2 linked regions of the Sediminicoccus rosea genome follow. The protein of the gene in region 1 interacts with the protein of each later gene in a pairwise test. Links are inferred from orthologs where the notes say so. Each region holds a gene or a part of one and is shown in the gene's direction. Other genes may lie near its edges.

Evidence for each region.
Region 2: the proteins of R9Z33_RS11560 (region 1) and R9Z33_RS24175 interact in binary tests that used the Escherichia coli proteins (3 or more experiments, as listed by UniProt). The link is inferred for Sediminicoccus rosea from one-to-one orthologs.

The regions. Positions count from the first base shown.
Region 1 is NZ_CP137852.1:2,399,123-2,406,908, reverse strand. The notes cover bases 2,736-5,617. They hold R9Z33_RS11560 (AraC family transcriptional regulator), read left to right. Parts: upstream 2,736-3,651; coding sequence 3,652-4,584; downstream 4,585-5,617. Other genes in these bases: R9Z33_RS11555 (ABC transporter substrate-binding protein), read right to left, coding at 4,612-5,617; R9Z33_RS11565 (hypothetical protein), read right to left, coding at 3,160-3,471; R9Z33_RS11570 (Calx-beta domain-containing protein), read left to right, coding at 2,736-3,115. Outside these bases: more of R9Z33_RS11570, read left to right, coding at 1-2,735; more of R9Z33_RS11555, read right to left, coding at 5,618-6,174; R9Z33_RS11550 (Bug family tripartite tricarboxylate transporter substrate binding protein), read right to left, coding at 6,241-7,206; R9Z33_RS11545 (metal-dependent hydrolase family protein), read left to right, coding at 7,327-7,786. UniProt on the Escherichia coli protein: Transcription factor that regulates the expression of several genes involved in the transport and metabolism of L-arabinose. Functions both as a positive and a negative regulator.
Region 2 is NZ_CP137852.1:5,017,003-5,022,034, reverse strand. The notes cover bases 1,079-3,958. They hold R9Z33_RS24175 (tyrosine recombinase XerC), read left to right. Parts: upstream 1,079-1,996; coding sequence 1,997-2,920; downstream 2,921-3,958. Other genes in these bases: R9Z33_RS24165 (hypothetical protein), read left to right, coding at 3,437-3,958; R9Z33_RS24170 (nuclear transport factor 2 family protein), read left to right, coding at 2,973-3,440; R9Z33_RS24180 (hypothetical protein), read left to right, coding at 1,467-2,000; fsa (fructose-6-phosphate aldolase), read left to right, coding at 1,079-1,340. Also shown: R9Z33_RS24190 (primosomal protein N'), read right to left, coding at 1-608; more of fsa, read left to right, coding at 687-1,078; more of R9Z33_RS24165, read left to right, coding at 3,959-3,964; R9Z33_RS24160 (Zn-dependent hydrolase), read right to left, coding at 3,974-5,032. UniProt on the Escherichia coli protein: Site-specific tyrosine recombinase, which acts by catalyzing the cutting and rejoining of the recombining DNA molecules.

The DNA.
Region 1 (7,786 bases):
GGTGGGCTTCGCCACGGCGAATGGCACGGCGACGGCCGGCTCCGACTATACCGCCAGGACCGGCACCCTGACCTTCGCGGCGGGCGAGACCTCCAAGACCATCCAGGTCACCATCCAGGGCGACACCACGGTCGAGGGCAACGAAGCCTTCACGGTGAACCTGAGCAATGCCACGGGCGCCACCATCGCCGATGGCAACGCCACGGCCACCATCACCAATGACGACACGGCGCCCACGCCGGGCGGCTCCAGCCTGGCCTACAAGGTCAACAGCGACTGGGGGGCGGGCTTCACCGCCGCCATGACCGTCACCGCCGGCCCGGCGGCGCTGAACGGCTGGACGGCGGAATTCGACGCGCCCTTCACCATCACGAACATCTGGAATGCCGTGATCGTCAGCCATGTCGGCAACCACTATGTGATCCGCAACCAGAGCTACAACGGCAAGCTCGCGGCCGGCGGGGAGACAAGCTTCGGCTTCCAGGCCTCGGGCGGGCCGAGCGGTTCGGTGAGCGGGCTTATCCTGAACGGCGCCGCGACGCCCACCACGCCGAGCCTCTCGGTCGCCGATGCGAGCCTCGCCGAGGGCGCGAGCGGCACCAGCAACATGAGCTTCACCGTCACGCTCTCCGAGGCCAGCGCCACGCCGGTCACGGTCAATTTCGCGACCTCGGACGGCACGGCGACGGCGGGCTCGGACTACACCGCCAGGACCGGCAGCCTGACCTTCGCGGCGGGCGAGACGAGCAAGACCGTCACCGTTGCGGTGCGCGGCGATACGGCGGTGGAGGGCAATGAGACGCTGAACCTCACCCTCTCCGGCGCGCAGGGGGCGACGATCGGCGATGGCACGGCCATCGGCACCATCCGCAATGACGACGCGGCGCCGAGCGTCCCCGCGCTCTCGGTCGGCAATGCCTCGGTCGCGGAGGGCGCGAGCGGGACGGGCAGCCTCACCTTTACCGTCACGCTCTCCCAGGCCAGCGCCACGCCGGTCAGCGTGAATTTCGCGACCGCCAATGGCACCGCGACGGCCGGTTCGGATTATGCGGCGCGCAGCGGCACGCTGACCTTCGCGGCGGGCGAGACGAGCAAGACCGTCACCGTCACGGTCAATGGCGATACGGCGATGGAAGCGGATGAGACGCTGAGCCTCATCCTCTCCGCGCCCAGCGGCGCCACCATCCGCAATGGCACGGGCACCGGCACCATCCAGAATGACGACCTGCCGCGCATCACGGTGAGCGACGCATCCATCCAGGAGGGCGACCTCATCGCCACCACGGGCTGGCTCAGCACGCGCGGCAACCAGATCGTGGATTCGGCCGGCAACACCGTGCTGATCAGCGGCGTGAACTGGTTCGGCTTCGAGGGCACGAACATGTCCGCCAACGGGCTGTGGACACGCTCCTACAAGGAGATGATGCAGCAGATGGTGGATCTGGGCTTCAACACCATCCGCCTGCCCTTTTCGAGCGAGATGCTGGACGCGACCGGCCAGGCGCTCGGCATCGACTACAGCCAGAACCCCGACCTGCGCGGCCTGACGCCGCTGCAGGTGATGGACAAGATCGTCGAACATGCCGGCGAGATCGGCCTGCGGATCATCCTGGACCATCACCGCAACAATGCCGGCAATGGCGCGACGGAGAACGGGCTCTGGTACAATTCCCGCTACAGCGAGGCGGACTGGATCTCCGACTGGAAAATGCTCGCCGCCCGCTACGCCGATGACCCGACCGTGATCGGCGCCGACCTGCACAATGAGCCGCATAACGGCACCTGGGGCGGCGGCGGCGCGCGCGACTGGGCTGCGGCGGCCGAGCGCGCGGGCAATTCGATCGGCGAGGTGAACCCGAACTGGCTCATCTTCGTGGAGGGTGTCGGCAGCTACCAGGGCACGCCCTATTGGTGGGGCGGCAACCTGATGGGCGTGCGCGACCGGCCGATTGAGCTCGATGTCCCGGGCAAGCTTGTCTATTCGGCGCATGACTACCCGAACTCGATCTACGAGCAGCCCTGGTTCCAGGGGCCGGATTTCCCGGCCAACCTGCCCGCCAAGTTCGACCAGATGTGGGGCTACATCTTCAAGGAGGGGATCGCGCCCGTCTATATCGGCGAATTCGGCACGAAGCTGCAGGATCCGAAGGACGCCCCCTGGTTCGAGGCCATCACCTCCTACCTCTCGGGTGATTTCGACAACAACGGCACGAATGACCTGGCGCCCGGCCAGCAGGGCATCAGCTGGACCTATTGGTCCTGGAACCCGAATTCGGGTGACACGGGCGGCATCCTGAAGGATGACTGGCGCAGCGTGCACGAGAACAAGATGGATTACCTGCGCCCCATCGCCTTCGAGCTGCTGGAGGATGCGGCGGGCGGCGCCATGGCGAGCTTCGAGGTGCGGCTCTCCGCCCCCGCCACCACCGCCGTCACGGTGGACTACGCGACCGTCGCCGGCACGGCCACCGATGCCGACTTCGTCGCGGCCTCGGGCACGCTCACCTTCGCGCCCGGCGAGCAGAGCAAGACCGTGAAGGTCGCGATCCGCGGCGATGCGCTGGACGAGGCGAATGAGGGCTTCAGCCTGGTGCTGAGCAACCCGCAGCGCGCCACCATCGCCGATGGCACGGGGGCGGGCACCATCATCGACGACGATCCGGCAGCCGGCGCCAATGGCCGCCTGGTCCTGGCCGGAACGGCGGGGGCGGATACGCTGACCGGCGGCGCGGGGGCGGACAGCCTTTCGGGCGGCGATGGGGCGGATTGGCTCACCGGCGGCGCGGGCGCCGATGTGCTGACCGGCGGCGCCGGGGCGGATCGCTTCTACTTCTCGACCGGCCTCGCAGGCACCGACCGCATCACGGATTTCAACGCGCTGGATGGCGGCGCGGCCGAGGGCGACCTGCTGGTCATCCAGGCGCCGGCGGTGGGCCGCTTCGCCTGGCTCGGCACCGGCTCCTTCACCGGCGGCAGCGACAACAGCGAGGCGCGCCTGCAGTCCGGCCAGGTGCTGGTGGATGTGAATGGCGACGGCACGGCCGAGATCACCATCGCGCTCACCGGCCTCACCACCGCGAGCCAGCTCTCGGCGAGCGACTTCCTGTTCGGCTGAGGCGATGGGCCGGGGCGCAGGTCGCGCCCCGGCCCGGGCCGCGCTCAGCGCGGGCAGGCGCTGCTCTGCACCACGGCGCTCATCGCGTTGATGGGCCGCGGCACGGCCGGCTGGCCCGGACGCACCACGCGATAGGTCAGGCGGAAGGTGCCGTCATTGCCGATCGGCACCAGCACCGCCTCGCAGGTGGTCATCCCGGCGGCGCGGGCCTGCTCCATGAGGATCTCGGCCACGCGGTCGGGCATGTAGTTGGCGGTGCCCTCGCCCTCGGCGCGGGCGGCGTGCGCGAGGCCGAGGGCGAGAAGGGCGAGGCCCGTGGAGAGCATCGCGCGCCGGAGGTTGGATGGGCTGGTCATGTCGTTGGCTCCTGCCTTGTTCTTCCTCAACCGAGGGGGGCCGGAGGGCCCCTGGGGCGAAGACTGCTCGCCCCCGCCCGGCGCCTTCTTGGAGATTCGCGCGGAACCATGTTGGCGGCATGCGGAAAACACCCGCGGCCTCCGGAGTAACCCGGGCGCCCTCTCGGCCGAAGCGCAAGCATGGCCGCGCCGCCCTCCCGCCCTGCCCCAGAGGCGCCCGAAGCCGGACTTGCCAGCCTCGCCGATGTCTATGGCCGGGGCTGCTATGCGCGCTTCCTGCGCGCCCAGCGGCGCATCGGCATGGCGCCCTTCGCGCTGGTGCGCTTCCGCCAGCCGGCCGGCGCCTTCCCTGACCCGCCGACCGCCGACTACACCCTCGCCATCAATGAGCGCGGCCGGGGGCGGATGGTCTTCGACATCGGCACAGGGCGGCACAGCCTGCCCTTCCGCGTGGGTGACCTCGTGCTCAAGCCGCCCGGTGTCGCCACGCATTTCGCGATGGATGGCCCGCACCAGAAGAGCTTCCTCTCCCTGCCCGCACCCGCCATGGCCGAACTCATGCGGTCAGCTGGTATCGCAGCCGGTGCGGCGGCGGATTTCGGCCCCCTGCACCAGGGCAGCTTCCGCTCGCCCAGCATCGCCCGGCTGCTCGATCTGATCTGGCTGGAGGCGGCGGAGGACAATCCGCATGGGCGCCTCTTCAGCGAGGGCGCGGCGCTCGCGCTGGTCGCGACGCTGTTGCGCCTGCGCCGCCCCGAGGCGCCCTCCCCACCCGAGATCCGGCCGCTGGCGCCCCCGCGCCTTAGGGCCGTGCTCGACTGGATCGAGGCGCATCTCGCGGAATCCTTCGGACTGACGGAGCTGGCGGCGGTCGCCTGCCTGTCGCCGCATCATTTCAGCCGCGCCTTCAAGGCGGCGATGGGCGAGACGCCACGCGCGCATGTCACCGCGCGCCGGATCGAGAGGGCGAAGGAATATCTGGAGGATCGCGACCTGCCGCTGGCCGAGATCGCGCAGCTTTGCGGCTTCGCCGACCAGTCCCATTTCACCGCGCTCTTCGGCCGGCGGATGGGGATGACGCCCGGCGCCTGGCGCCGGGCGCGAGGGTCTTGAGGGGGGGGCCGGAGCCCCCCGCCCGGATCAGCGCCGCATGCGGACGCCGCGCAGCTCCAGATCCTCGGAGACGCGCATCTGGAAGTCGGCCACCGTCTCGCGCACGCCGAACATCTGCGGCTCCTGGTGCAGCGGGATCATCGGCACCAGCTCGCGGAAGCGGGCCCAATAGGCGCGGGCCAGTTCCTGGCGGCGGGCCTGGTTGGACTCGACGCCGATCTCACCCAGCAGCCGCGCCATTTCGGCATCCTGGAAGCCGCCCCAGTTGAAGCTACCCTCGCCCAGCAGCTCACGCCCCGGGTTCGTGATGTCGAAATTGCCCGGCGTCCAGCCCAGCAGCCAGAACTGGAACTCCCGGTTGGCGCCGCGCTGCAGGAAGCGGCCGAAGGGCATGGCATCGAGCCGCGCCTGGATGCCGGCGCGCTGCAGCATGGCGACGACCGACTGGCAGATCGCCTCGTCATTCACGTAGCGGTTGTTGGGGCAGCCCAGCGCCACGCGGAAGTTGGTCGCACCCGCTTCGGCCAGCAGGCGGCGCGAAGCCTCCACGTCGAAGGGGAAGCGCTGGTTGGCCTCGGCGTCGAAGCCGCCGACGGGCGGTGCGATGGGCAGGCCCGCCGCGGTGGTGGAGTTGCGCAGCACGACGCGGCGGATCGTCTCCATGTCGATCGCCTGGTACATGGCGCGGCGCACCCGCACGTCGCGCATGTGGTTCGGCGTGCCGGGGGCCTCCAGGCTCTCGGGGCGCGTCACGTCCATGGCGAGGTAGATGGTGCGCGCCGTCGGCCCCTGGATCAGGCGGATGCCGGGCGCGTTCTGCACGCGCGGGATGTCCTGCAGCGGCACGTGGTACATGAGGTCGAGCTCGCGGCTCAGCAGGGCGGCGACGCGGGTCGGCGCGCTGGCCACGGGGCGGAAGACGGCGCGGGTGATGCCGTGCTCCAGCCGCTCGCGGTAGTCGGGGTTGGGCACCAGCACCGTGCGCTCATCGGCCAGGCGCTCCACCAGCCGGAAGGGGCCGGTGCCATTGGCGTTGAGCTGGACGAAGCTGTTGGTCGCGCCCGCCTGGCCGGCGCGGGCGACGGCGAAGGCGTTGTTCTGCTCGACCCAGGCGCGGTTCATGATGAAGAACAGCGTGAGGTCCTGCAGCAGGATCGGGTTCGGCCCGCGCGTGTCGAACTCGACCGTGTGGTCGTCAATGGCACGCGCCGCCGTGATGGAGGCGACGGTATAGGCCATGTCGTTCTGGCGGACGCGGTCCAGGCTGTAGAGCACATCGGCCGCGGTGAAGGGCTGGCCGCCATGGAAGCGCACGCCGCGCACGAGGTGGAAGCGCCAGGTCGTGGGGCTCGGCGTCTCCCAGCGCTCGGCGAGTGCCGGGCGCAGCGAGCCATCGGCCTCGCGCCGGACCAGCGGCTCATACATGTTGCTCTTCATGGCGTTGGTGACGCCATGATTGTTGGCATGCGGGTCGAGGCCCAGGATGTCGTTCGCGGTCGCCCAGGTGAAGGTGGTGGCCGAAGCGGGCGACAAGGTGGCGAGGGCGAGGGCGCCGCCGAGCAGGGCCGCGCGCCACGAGAACTTGCGCATGAGGGTTTCTCCCAGGAAATGACGGTTGGGCAAGATGCTGGTCAGGCCGCGGCCTGTCCAGCGGGATCAGTCGGCCCGGATGTTGGCGGCGCGGATCACCTCGCCGAAGACGCGGGATTCGTTCGACAGCAGGCGCTGCACCTCGGCCGGCGTGGTCGGCGCCGGAATGATGCCCTGCCCCGTCATGCGCTCCACCATGGCCGGCTGGCGCAGCACCTGGCCGGCCACGGCGGAGAGGCGCTCGACCAGGGCGGGCGGCGTGGCCGAGGGGGCCAGCAGGCCGAACCAATTGTCGAAGGCGAAATCGGGCAGGCCGCTCTCGGCCGCCGTCGGCACGTTGGGCAGCAGCGGGCTGCGCGCCTCGGCGAAGACGGTCAGCGCCTTGAGGCGGCCGGCGCGGACATGCTCGGCCACGGTCGGCACCGGATCAATCAGCAGCGGGATGCGGCCGGCCAGCACCTCGGGGATGGCGGCGGCGGAACCACGGAAATGCACGCCCTGCATCTGCGTGTTGGTGCGGCGCTGCAGCAATTCCCCGATCACGTGCAGCAGGCTGCCATTGCCGGCCGTCGCGTAGTTCAGCACGCCGGGCTGGCGGCGCGCCTCGGCGATCACGCCCTGCAGGTCATTGGCCGGGAACGAGGGATGCGCCACCAGCGCCACATCGGTGCGGGAGACGCGGGTGATGCCGGTCAGGTCGCGCAGCGGGTCGAAGGAGAGGTTGCCATAGGTGTGCGGGTTGATCGTGACCTGGCCGCAATAGGCCATGAGGAGGGTGTAGCCATCGGCCGGTGCGCGGGCCGCCTGCTCGCTGGCGAGGTTGCCGGCGGCGCCCGGGCGATTCTCGACCACGACGGGCTGCCCCACCGCCTCGCTCATGCCCTGGGCGAGCGCGCGGGCCGTCACGTCGGTCAGGCCGCCGGCGGCGAAGCCCACCAGCATGCGGACCGGCCGGTCCGGGAAGCTGCCCTGCGCCAAGGCGGGGGTCGCCAGCACGGGGGCGGCGACCAGGGCGGCGCGGCGGGTCAGCATGGGAAGCTCTCCAAATCATGAACGGACCGTCATGCATCACAATGCGGGGGGCGATGCAAGGGCGTTCCCGCTTCACACCGGCCCGCGAAGCGTCTTGAGTGCCGGGCTGGAGGGCCCCTGATGATCCTGTTCGAGAATGCGCGCCTGTGGGACGGCTTCGCCGAGGCGGCCATGCCCGGCATGTCGGTGCTGGTGGAGGGCGAGGTGATCCGCGAGGTCTCCGACCGGCCGATCGCCTCCGCCGCCACGCGGCTGGACCTGGCCGGTCGGACGCTGATGCCGGGGCTGATCGATTGCCACGTCCATGTCGTCGCCTCGCTCGCCAATATCGCGGCCAATGCCATGCTGCCGGATGCGGTGGTGGCCTATCGCGCCGGCAAGCTGATGCATGAGATGCTGATGCGCGGCTTCACCACGGTGCGCGACCTGGGCGGCGCCACGCTCGGGCTGCGGATGGCCTGGGAGGAAGGGCTGTTCACCGGCTCGCGCCTGTCGCTCTGCGGCAAGGCGCTGTCGCAGACGGGCGGGCATTGCGACTTCCGCGGCCGGGCGGATACGCGGGATTTCGGCTTCTTCGCGG
Region 2 (5,032 bases), 2.6 Mb from region 1 along the record:
GGCGCGAAATCAGGCCGGGGGCGTGGGAAGGCGGCCGCGCGGGGCATCAGGGCCGGCTCGATCAGCCCGACCGAGGCGAGGCCGCGCACCACGCCGAGCGAGACCCCGGCCAGCCGCGCGATCTCCGTCCCTGGCAGCGTCTCCTCGCCGAGCGCGGCCAGCGCGCGGGCGCGGTCGGGCGTGATGCGCGCCTCCGCTCCCCTCACGCGTCGCCAGCCGGAGGCCTGGGCCGGTGCCTCGAGCGCTGCGGGCGCGCTCATGGCCATGCGGAGCACGGCCCCAGGGGGTGAGAGGGTATAGGCGGCGATCCACTCCACCAATTGGCGCAGGGCGGGCCGCATGGGCGGTGCGGGCTTCACCGCGATCACCTCGCGCAGCCGCCGCTCGGCCACATGCGCCGCGTCGGGCGCCGCGTCCCAGATGACGCCAAGGCTCACACGGCCGCCCAGCGGCACCTCGACGAAGCTGCCTGGCCCCGCCACCAGCCCCGGCGGCAGGCGGTAGTCATAGGCGCCCTCCAGCGGCAGCGGCAGCAGGACGCTGACGCGCTGGCCTGCGCCCCCCGTGCCTTCCTCTCCCGTGTTGGCCTTTCGGGATGGTGTCGCCATGGGCTATTCCCTTCGCGACGGGGCGGCCGATGGTCAATCCCCCGCCTCCGATTCGCCGCCAGCCAGGATACCCCCAGCATGAAGTTCTTTGTGGACACCGCCGATGTCGCCGAAATCCGTTCCCTTGTGGGTACGGGCTTCCTGGACGGCGTCACCACCAATCCCAGCCTGATCGCCAAATCCGGCCGCAAGATGAGCGAGGTCATCGCCGAGATCTGCGCCCTGACCGACGGCCCCGTCTCGGCCGAGGTGACGGCGACGGACCATGAGACGATGCTGAAGGAAGGCCGCTACCTCCGCGGCATCGCGTCCAATGTCTGCGTGAAGGTGCCGCTGACCGAAGCCGGCCTGCGCACCTGCAAGGTGCTCTCGGAGGAGGGCACGCCGGTCAATGTCACGCTCTGCTTCTCCGCCAACCAGGCGCTGCTGGCGGCCAAGGCGGGGGCGACCTTCATCTCGCCCTTCGTCGGCCGGCTGGACGATATCGGCCAGGACGGCATGGGGCTGATCGCCGATGTGGTGCAGATCTACAAGAACTACGCCTTCAAGACGGAGGTGCTGGTCGCCTCGATCCGCCACCCGGTGCATGTGCTGCAATCGGCGAAGCTCGGCGCGCATGTCGGCACCATGCCGCCGGCGGTGATCCGCGGCCTGATGAAGCATCCGCTGACCGATCGCGGCCTGGAGGCGTTCCTGGCCGACTGGGCGAAGACGGGGCAATCTATTTTGTGATGCCCTCAGACGCCGGGCGGCGGCTCCGCCGCCTTGGCTTCGGATCGCTGAAGCGATCCGGCTCGGCTATTCGCCTCGCATTCTCGGAGGGTGCCTCTTGTTCTCTTCGTTGCGTTCGGTGTTGCCTTGAAGCCGCCTGACCCCGCCGCCGTGGAGGCCTTCCTCCTCGCCAACCCGGATTTCCTCGCCGAGCGGCCGCAGCTCTATGCCATTCTGACCCCACCCCGCCGTATCCATGGCGAGGTGGTGGCGGACCATATGGCGGCGATGATCCAGGCCGGGCGGCAGGAATGGCGGGGCTTGCTGGAAGCGGGCCGCACGCGCGGCGCCTTCGCGGCAAAGGTGGCCGAGGCGGTGCTGGCACTGCTCGCCAACCCCGATGCCGAGGATTGCCTGCGCCATGAATGGCCCGCCCGGCTCGGGATCGATTCCGCGCGCCTCGTCCCCCTCGTGCCCGGCCCGGCCTTGGTGCTGCGCGACGTGACGGTGGCGAGCGCCGCGCTGCATGGCGAAGCCGCCGCCCTGATCCGGCGCGAGGCGCTGCTGCGCGTCGGCGAAGCCACGCTGGCGCTGGGCGCGCGCGAGCCGGCGGACCTGCCGAACGAGCCGGAATCGCTGGCCTTCCTGGCCCGCGCCCTGGCCACCGCGCTGGCGCGATGACCGGGGATTCCGCCCGCGCCGAATTTCTCGCCTGGCTCGCCACCGAGCGCCGCGCCAGCCCGCATACGCTGGAAGCCTATGGGCGGGACGTTGCCGAATTCCTGGGTTTCCTGACGCAGCACCATGGCGCGGAACCCGACCTCGCCGCGCTCGGCGCCCTCACCCCCGCGGATCTGCGCGCCTTCCTCGCGCTGCGCGCCAAGGAGGGGGCGGGCAATGCCACGCGCGCGCGGCAATTGGCCGCCATCCGCAGCTTCCTGCGCTTCCTCGCGCGGCGGCATGGCATCGCGCCGCTCGCCATCGGGGCCATGCGCGGACCGAAGCGCGTGCAGCCCGTCCCCCGTGCGCTCAACCGCGCCGATGCGCGCGCCGCCGGCACCGAGATCGGCGATGTGCACCACCCCGAGCGGCCGGAGTTCCAGGCGGCGCGGGACGTGGCGCTGTTCACGCTGCTCTATGGCTGCGGGCTTCGCATCAGCGAGGCGCTCGGCCTCAATATCGCCGATGCGCCACTGCCGGGCAGCGATGCCGCGCTGCGCATCCTGGGCAAGGGCGGCAAGACGCGCCTCGTGCCCGTGCTGCCAGTGGTGCGCCAGGCCATGGCCGGATGGATGGCGCATCGCGGCGGCGCGCTGCCCGATGAGCCGCTGTTTCTCGGTGCGCGCGGCAAGCGGCTCGACCCCGCGGTCGCGCAACGCACGCTGCGCGACTACCGCCGCCTGGCCGGCCTGCCTGAGCACGCGACGCCGCATGCGCTGCGCCATTCCTTCGCCACCCACCTGCTGGCCGGCGGCGCCGATCTCCGCGCCATCCAGGAACTGCTCGGCCATGCCAGCCTCTCCACCACGCAGCGCTATGTCGCGGTGGATGCGGAAGGGCTGCTCGCCACCTGGCGCATGGCGCATCCGCGCAGCGATTGACCCGCGCCCCCGGTCGCGTTCAAACTTTGCATCGCACACCGAAGGCCTCCCCATGCATCGCCGCGCGCTTCTCGCCCTCGTCCTGGCTTTCCCGGCCTCCGTCGCACTGGCCCACCCGCATCACGACCTGACGGCGGAGCGCGCGGGCCATATCGAGCAGCAGGTCATGGCCTTCCGCGTCGGCCTGCAGGCGGCCGCGCGCGAGCGGAACGTGGTGAAGCTGCGCGACATGTTCGCGCCCTCCTTCACCCACACCCACACCACCGGGAAGATGGATGGCCGCGATGCGCGCCTCGTCGCCATCCTGGCGGGCGAGCCGGTGATCGAGCTGGCGAATGTCGAGGAGCTTTCGATCCGCGTGTTGAACGCCGATGCGGCGGTCATCGCCGGCCGCAGCCCGATCCGCAGCATCAGCGAGAACCGCGTGGTGCAGGTGCGCTGGCTGCAGGTGATGGCCCGGGTGGACGGTGCCTGGATGCTCGCCGCCAGCCAGGCGACGCGCGTGCCTGAAGGCGCGTGAGCACCGCCGTGCCTCCGGGGGGGCATCCCAAGGGCCTGAAGGCCCGCCTCCTCCATGAGCTGGAGGAATACGGGACGATCTTCGCCTATCTCTATGTCGCCTTCGCCACCGTCATCTTCTACCGGGATGCGGTGCTGCGGGCGGAGGGGATCGCCTTCGGCGCCTATGGCTTCGCCTTCTTCAAGGCGCTGGTGATGGCGAAGTTCATGGTGCTGGGCCACGCGGCGCGACTGGGCGAGCGGCTGCGCGGCCGGCGCCTCTTCATCAACGTGGTCTACCGCGCCTCGCTCTTCATGGCGCTGCTGGTCGCCTTCAGCATGATCGAGGAGGCCGTGGTCGGCCTGTTGCATGGCCGTGCCGCGGCGGACGCCATCCGCGACATGGCCGATGGATCGCTGCGGGAGAAATTCGCCTACGCGTTGCTGCTCTGGGTGATCCTGCTCCCCTATTTCGCCCTGCGCGTGCTGGGCGAGGTCCTGGGCAAGGGCGAGCTCAAGCGGATCTTCCTCAGCCGCGCGGCCTAGCCTTCCGCCTCAGCGGTTGGCGCGCGCCACCACCGCCTCGAACAGCACCTGGCAGCCGGCTTCGGCTTCCTCGGGCAGGATGCTTTCCGCCTCATTGTGGCTCAGGCCGTCCTTGCAGGGGGTGAAGATCATGGCGGTCGGCACGCGGCGCGCGACATAGACCGCGTCATGCGCCGCGCCCGAGGTGATCTCGCGTGCCGGATAGCCCAGCCGGGCCGCGGCCTGGCGCACCAGATCCACGCAGGCCGGGTCGAAGGGCTGGGCCGGCATGTCGAAGAGCTTGGTCACCTCCAGCCGGCAGCCGCTGCCGGCCACGGCGGCTTCCGCCGCCTGCGGGAATTCCGCCATCAGCCGCGCCAGCTCGGCATCATCAGGGTGGCGGAACTCGACGCTGAAGCGCACCTCGCCCGGCACCACGTTGCGGCTGTTGGGCAGGACCTGGAGCTGGCCCACCGTGCCGCGCCCCGCCTCGCCGCGCGCGCGCATCATCTCATCCACCAGGGCGATCACGCGCGCCGCGGCCACCAGCGCATCGCGCCGGGCGGAAGGCGGCGTGGTGCCGGCATGCGCGTCCTGGCCGGTGATCACGGCGTCATACCAGACCTGCGCCTGCGCGCCGGTGACGATGCCGATGGGCTTGCCCTCCTGCTCCAGGATGGGGCCCTGCTCGATATGCAGCTCGAAATAGGCGTCGGCCGGGAAGGGGGCGGCGGGGTGCGGGCCCTTGTAGCCGATGGAGTCCAGCGCCTGGCTGACATTCACGCCGTCCAGGTCGGTGAAGCCATAGGCCTCCTCCAGCCCGAATATGCCGGCCCAGACGCCACTGCCCATGAGTGAATGGCCGAAGCGGCTGCCTTCCTCATCCGTCCAGTTCACCAGCTCGATCGGCGCCTCGGTGGTGATGTTGAGGTCGTGCAGGGAGCGCATGACCTCGAGCCCGGCGATCACGCCCAGGGCGCCGTCGAACTTGCCGCCGGTCGGCTGGCTGTCGAGGTGGCTGCCCAGCAGCACCGGGAGGCGCTGGGGGTCGCGCCCCTCGCGGCGGGCGAACATGTTGCCCATGGCGTC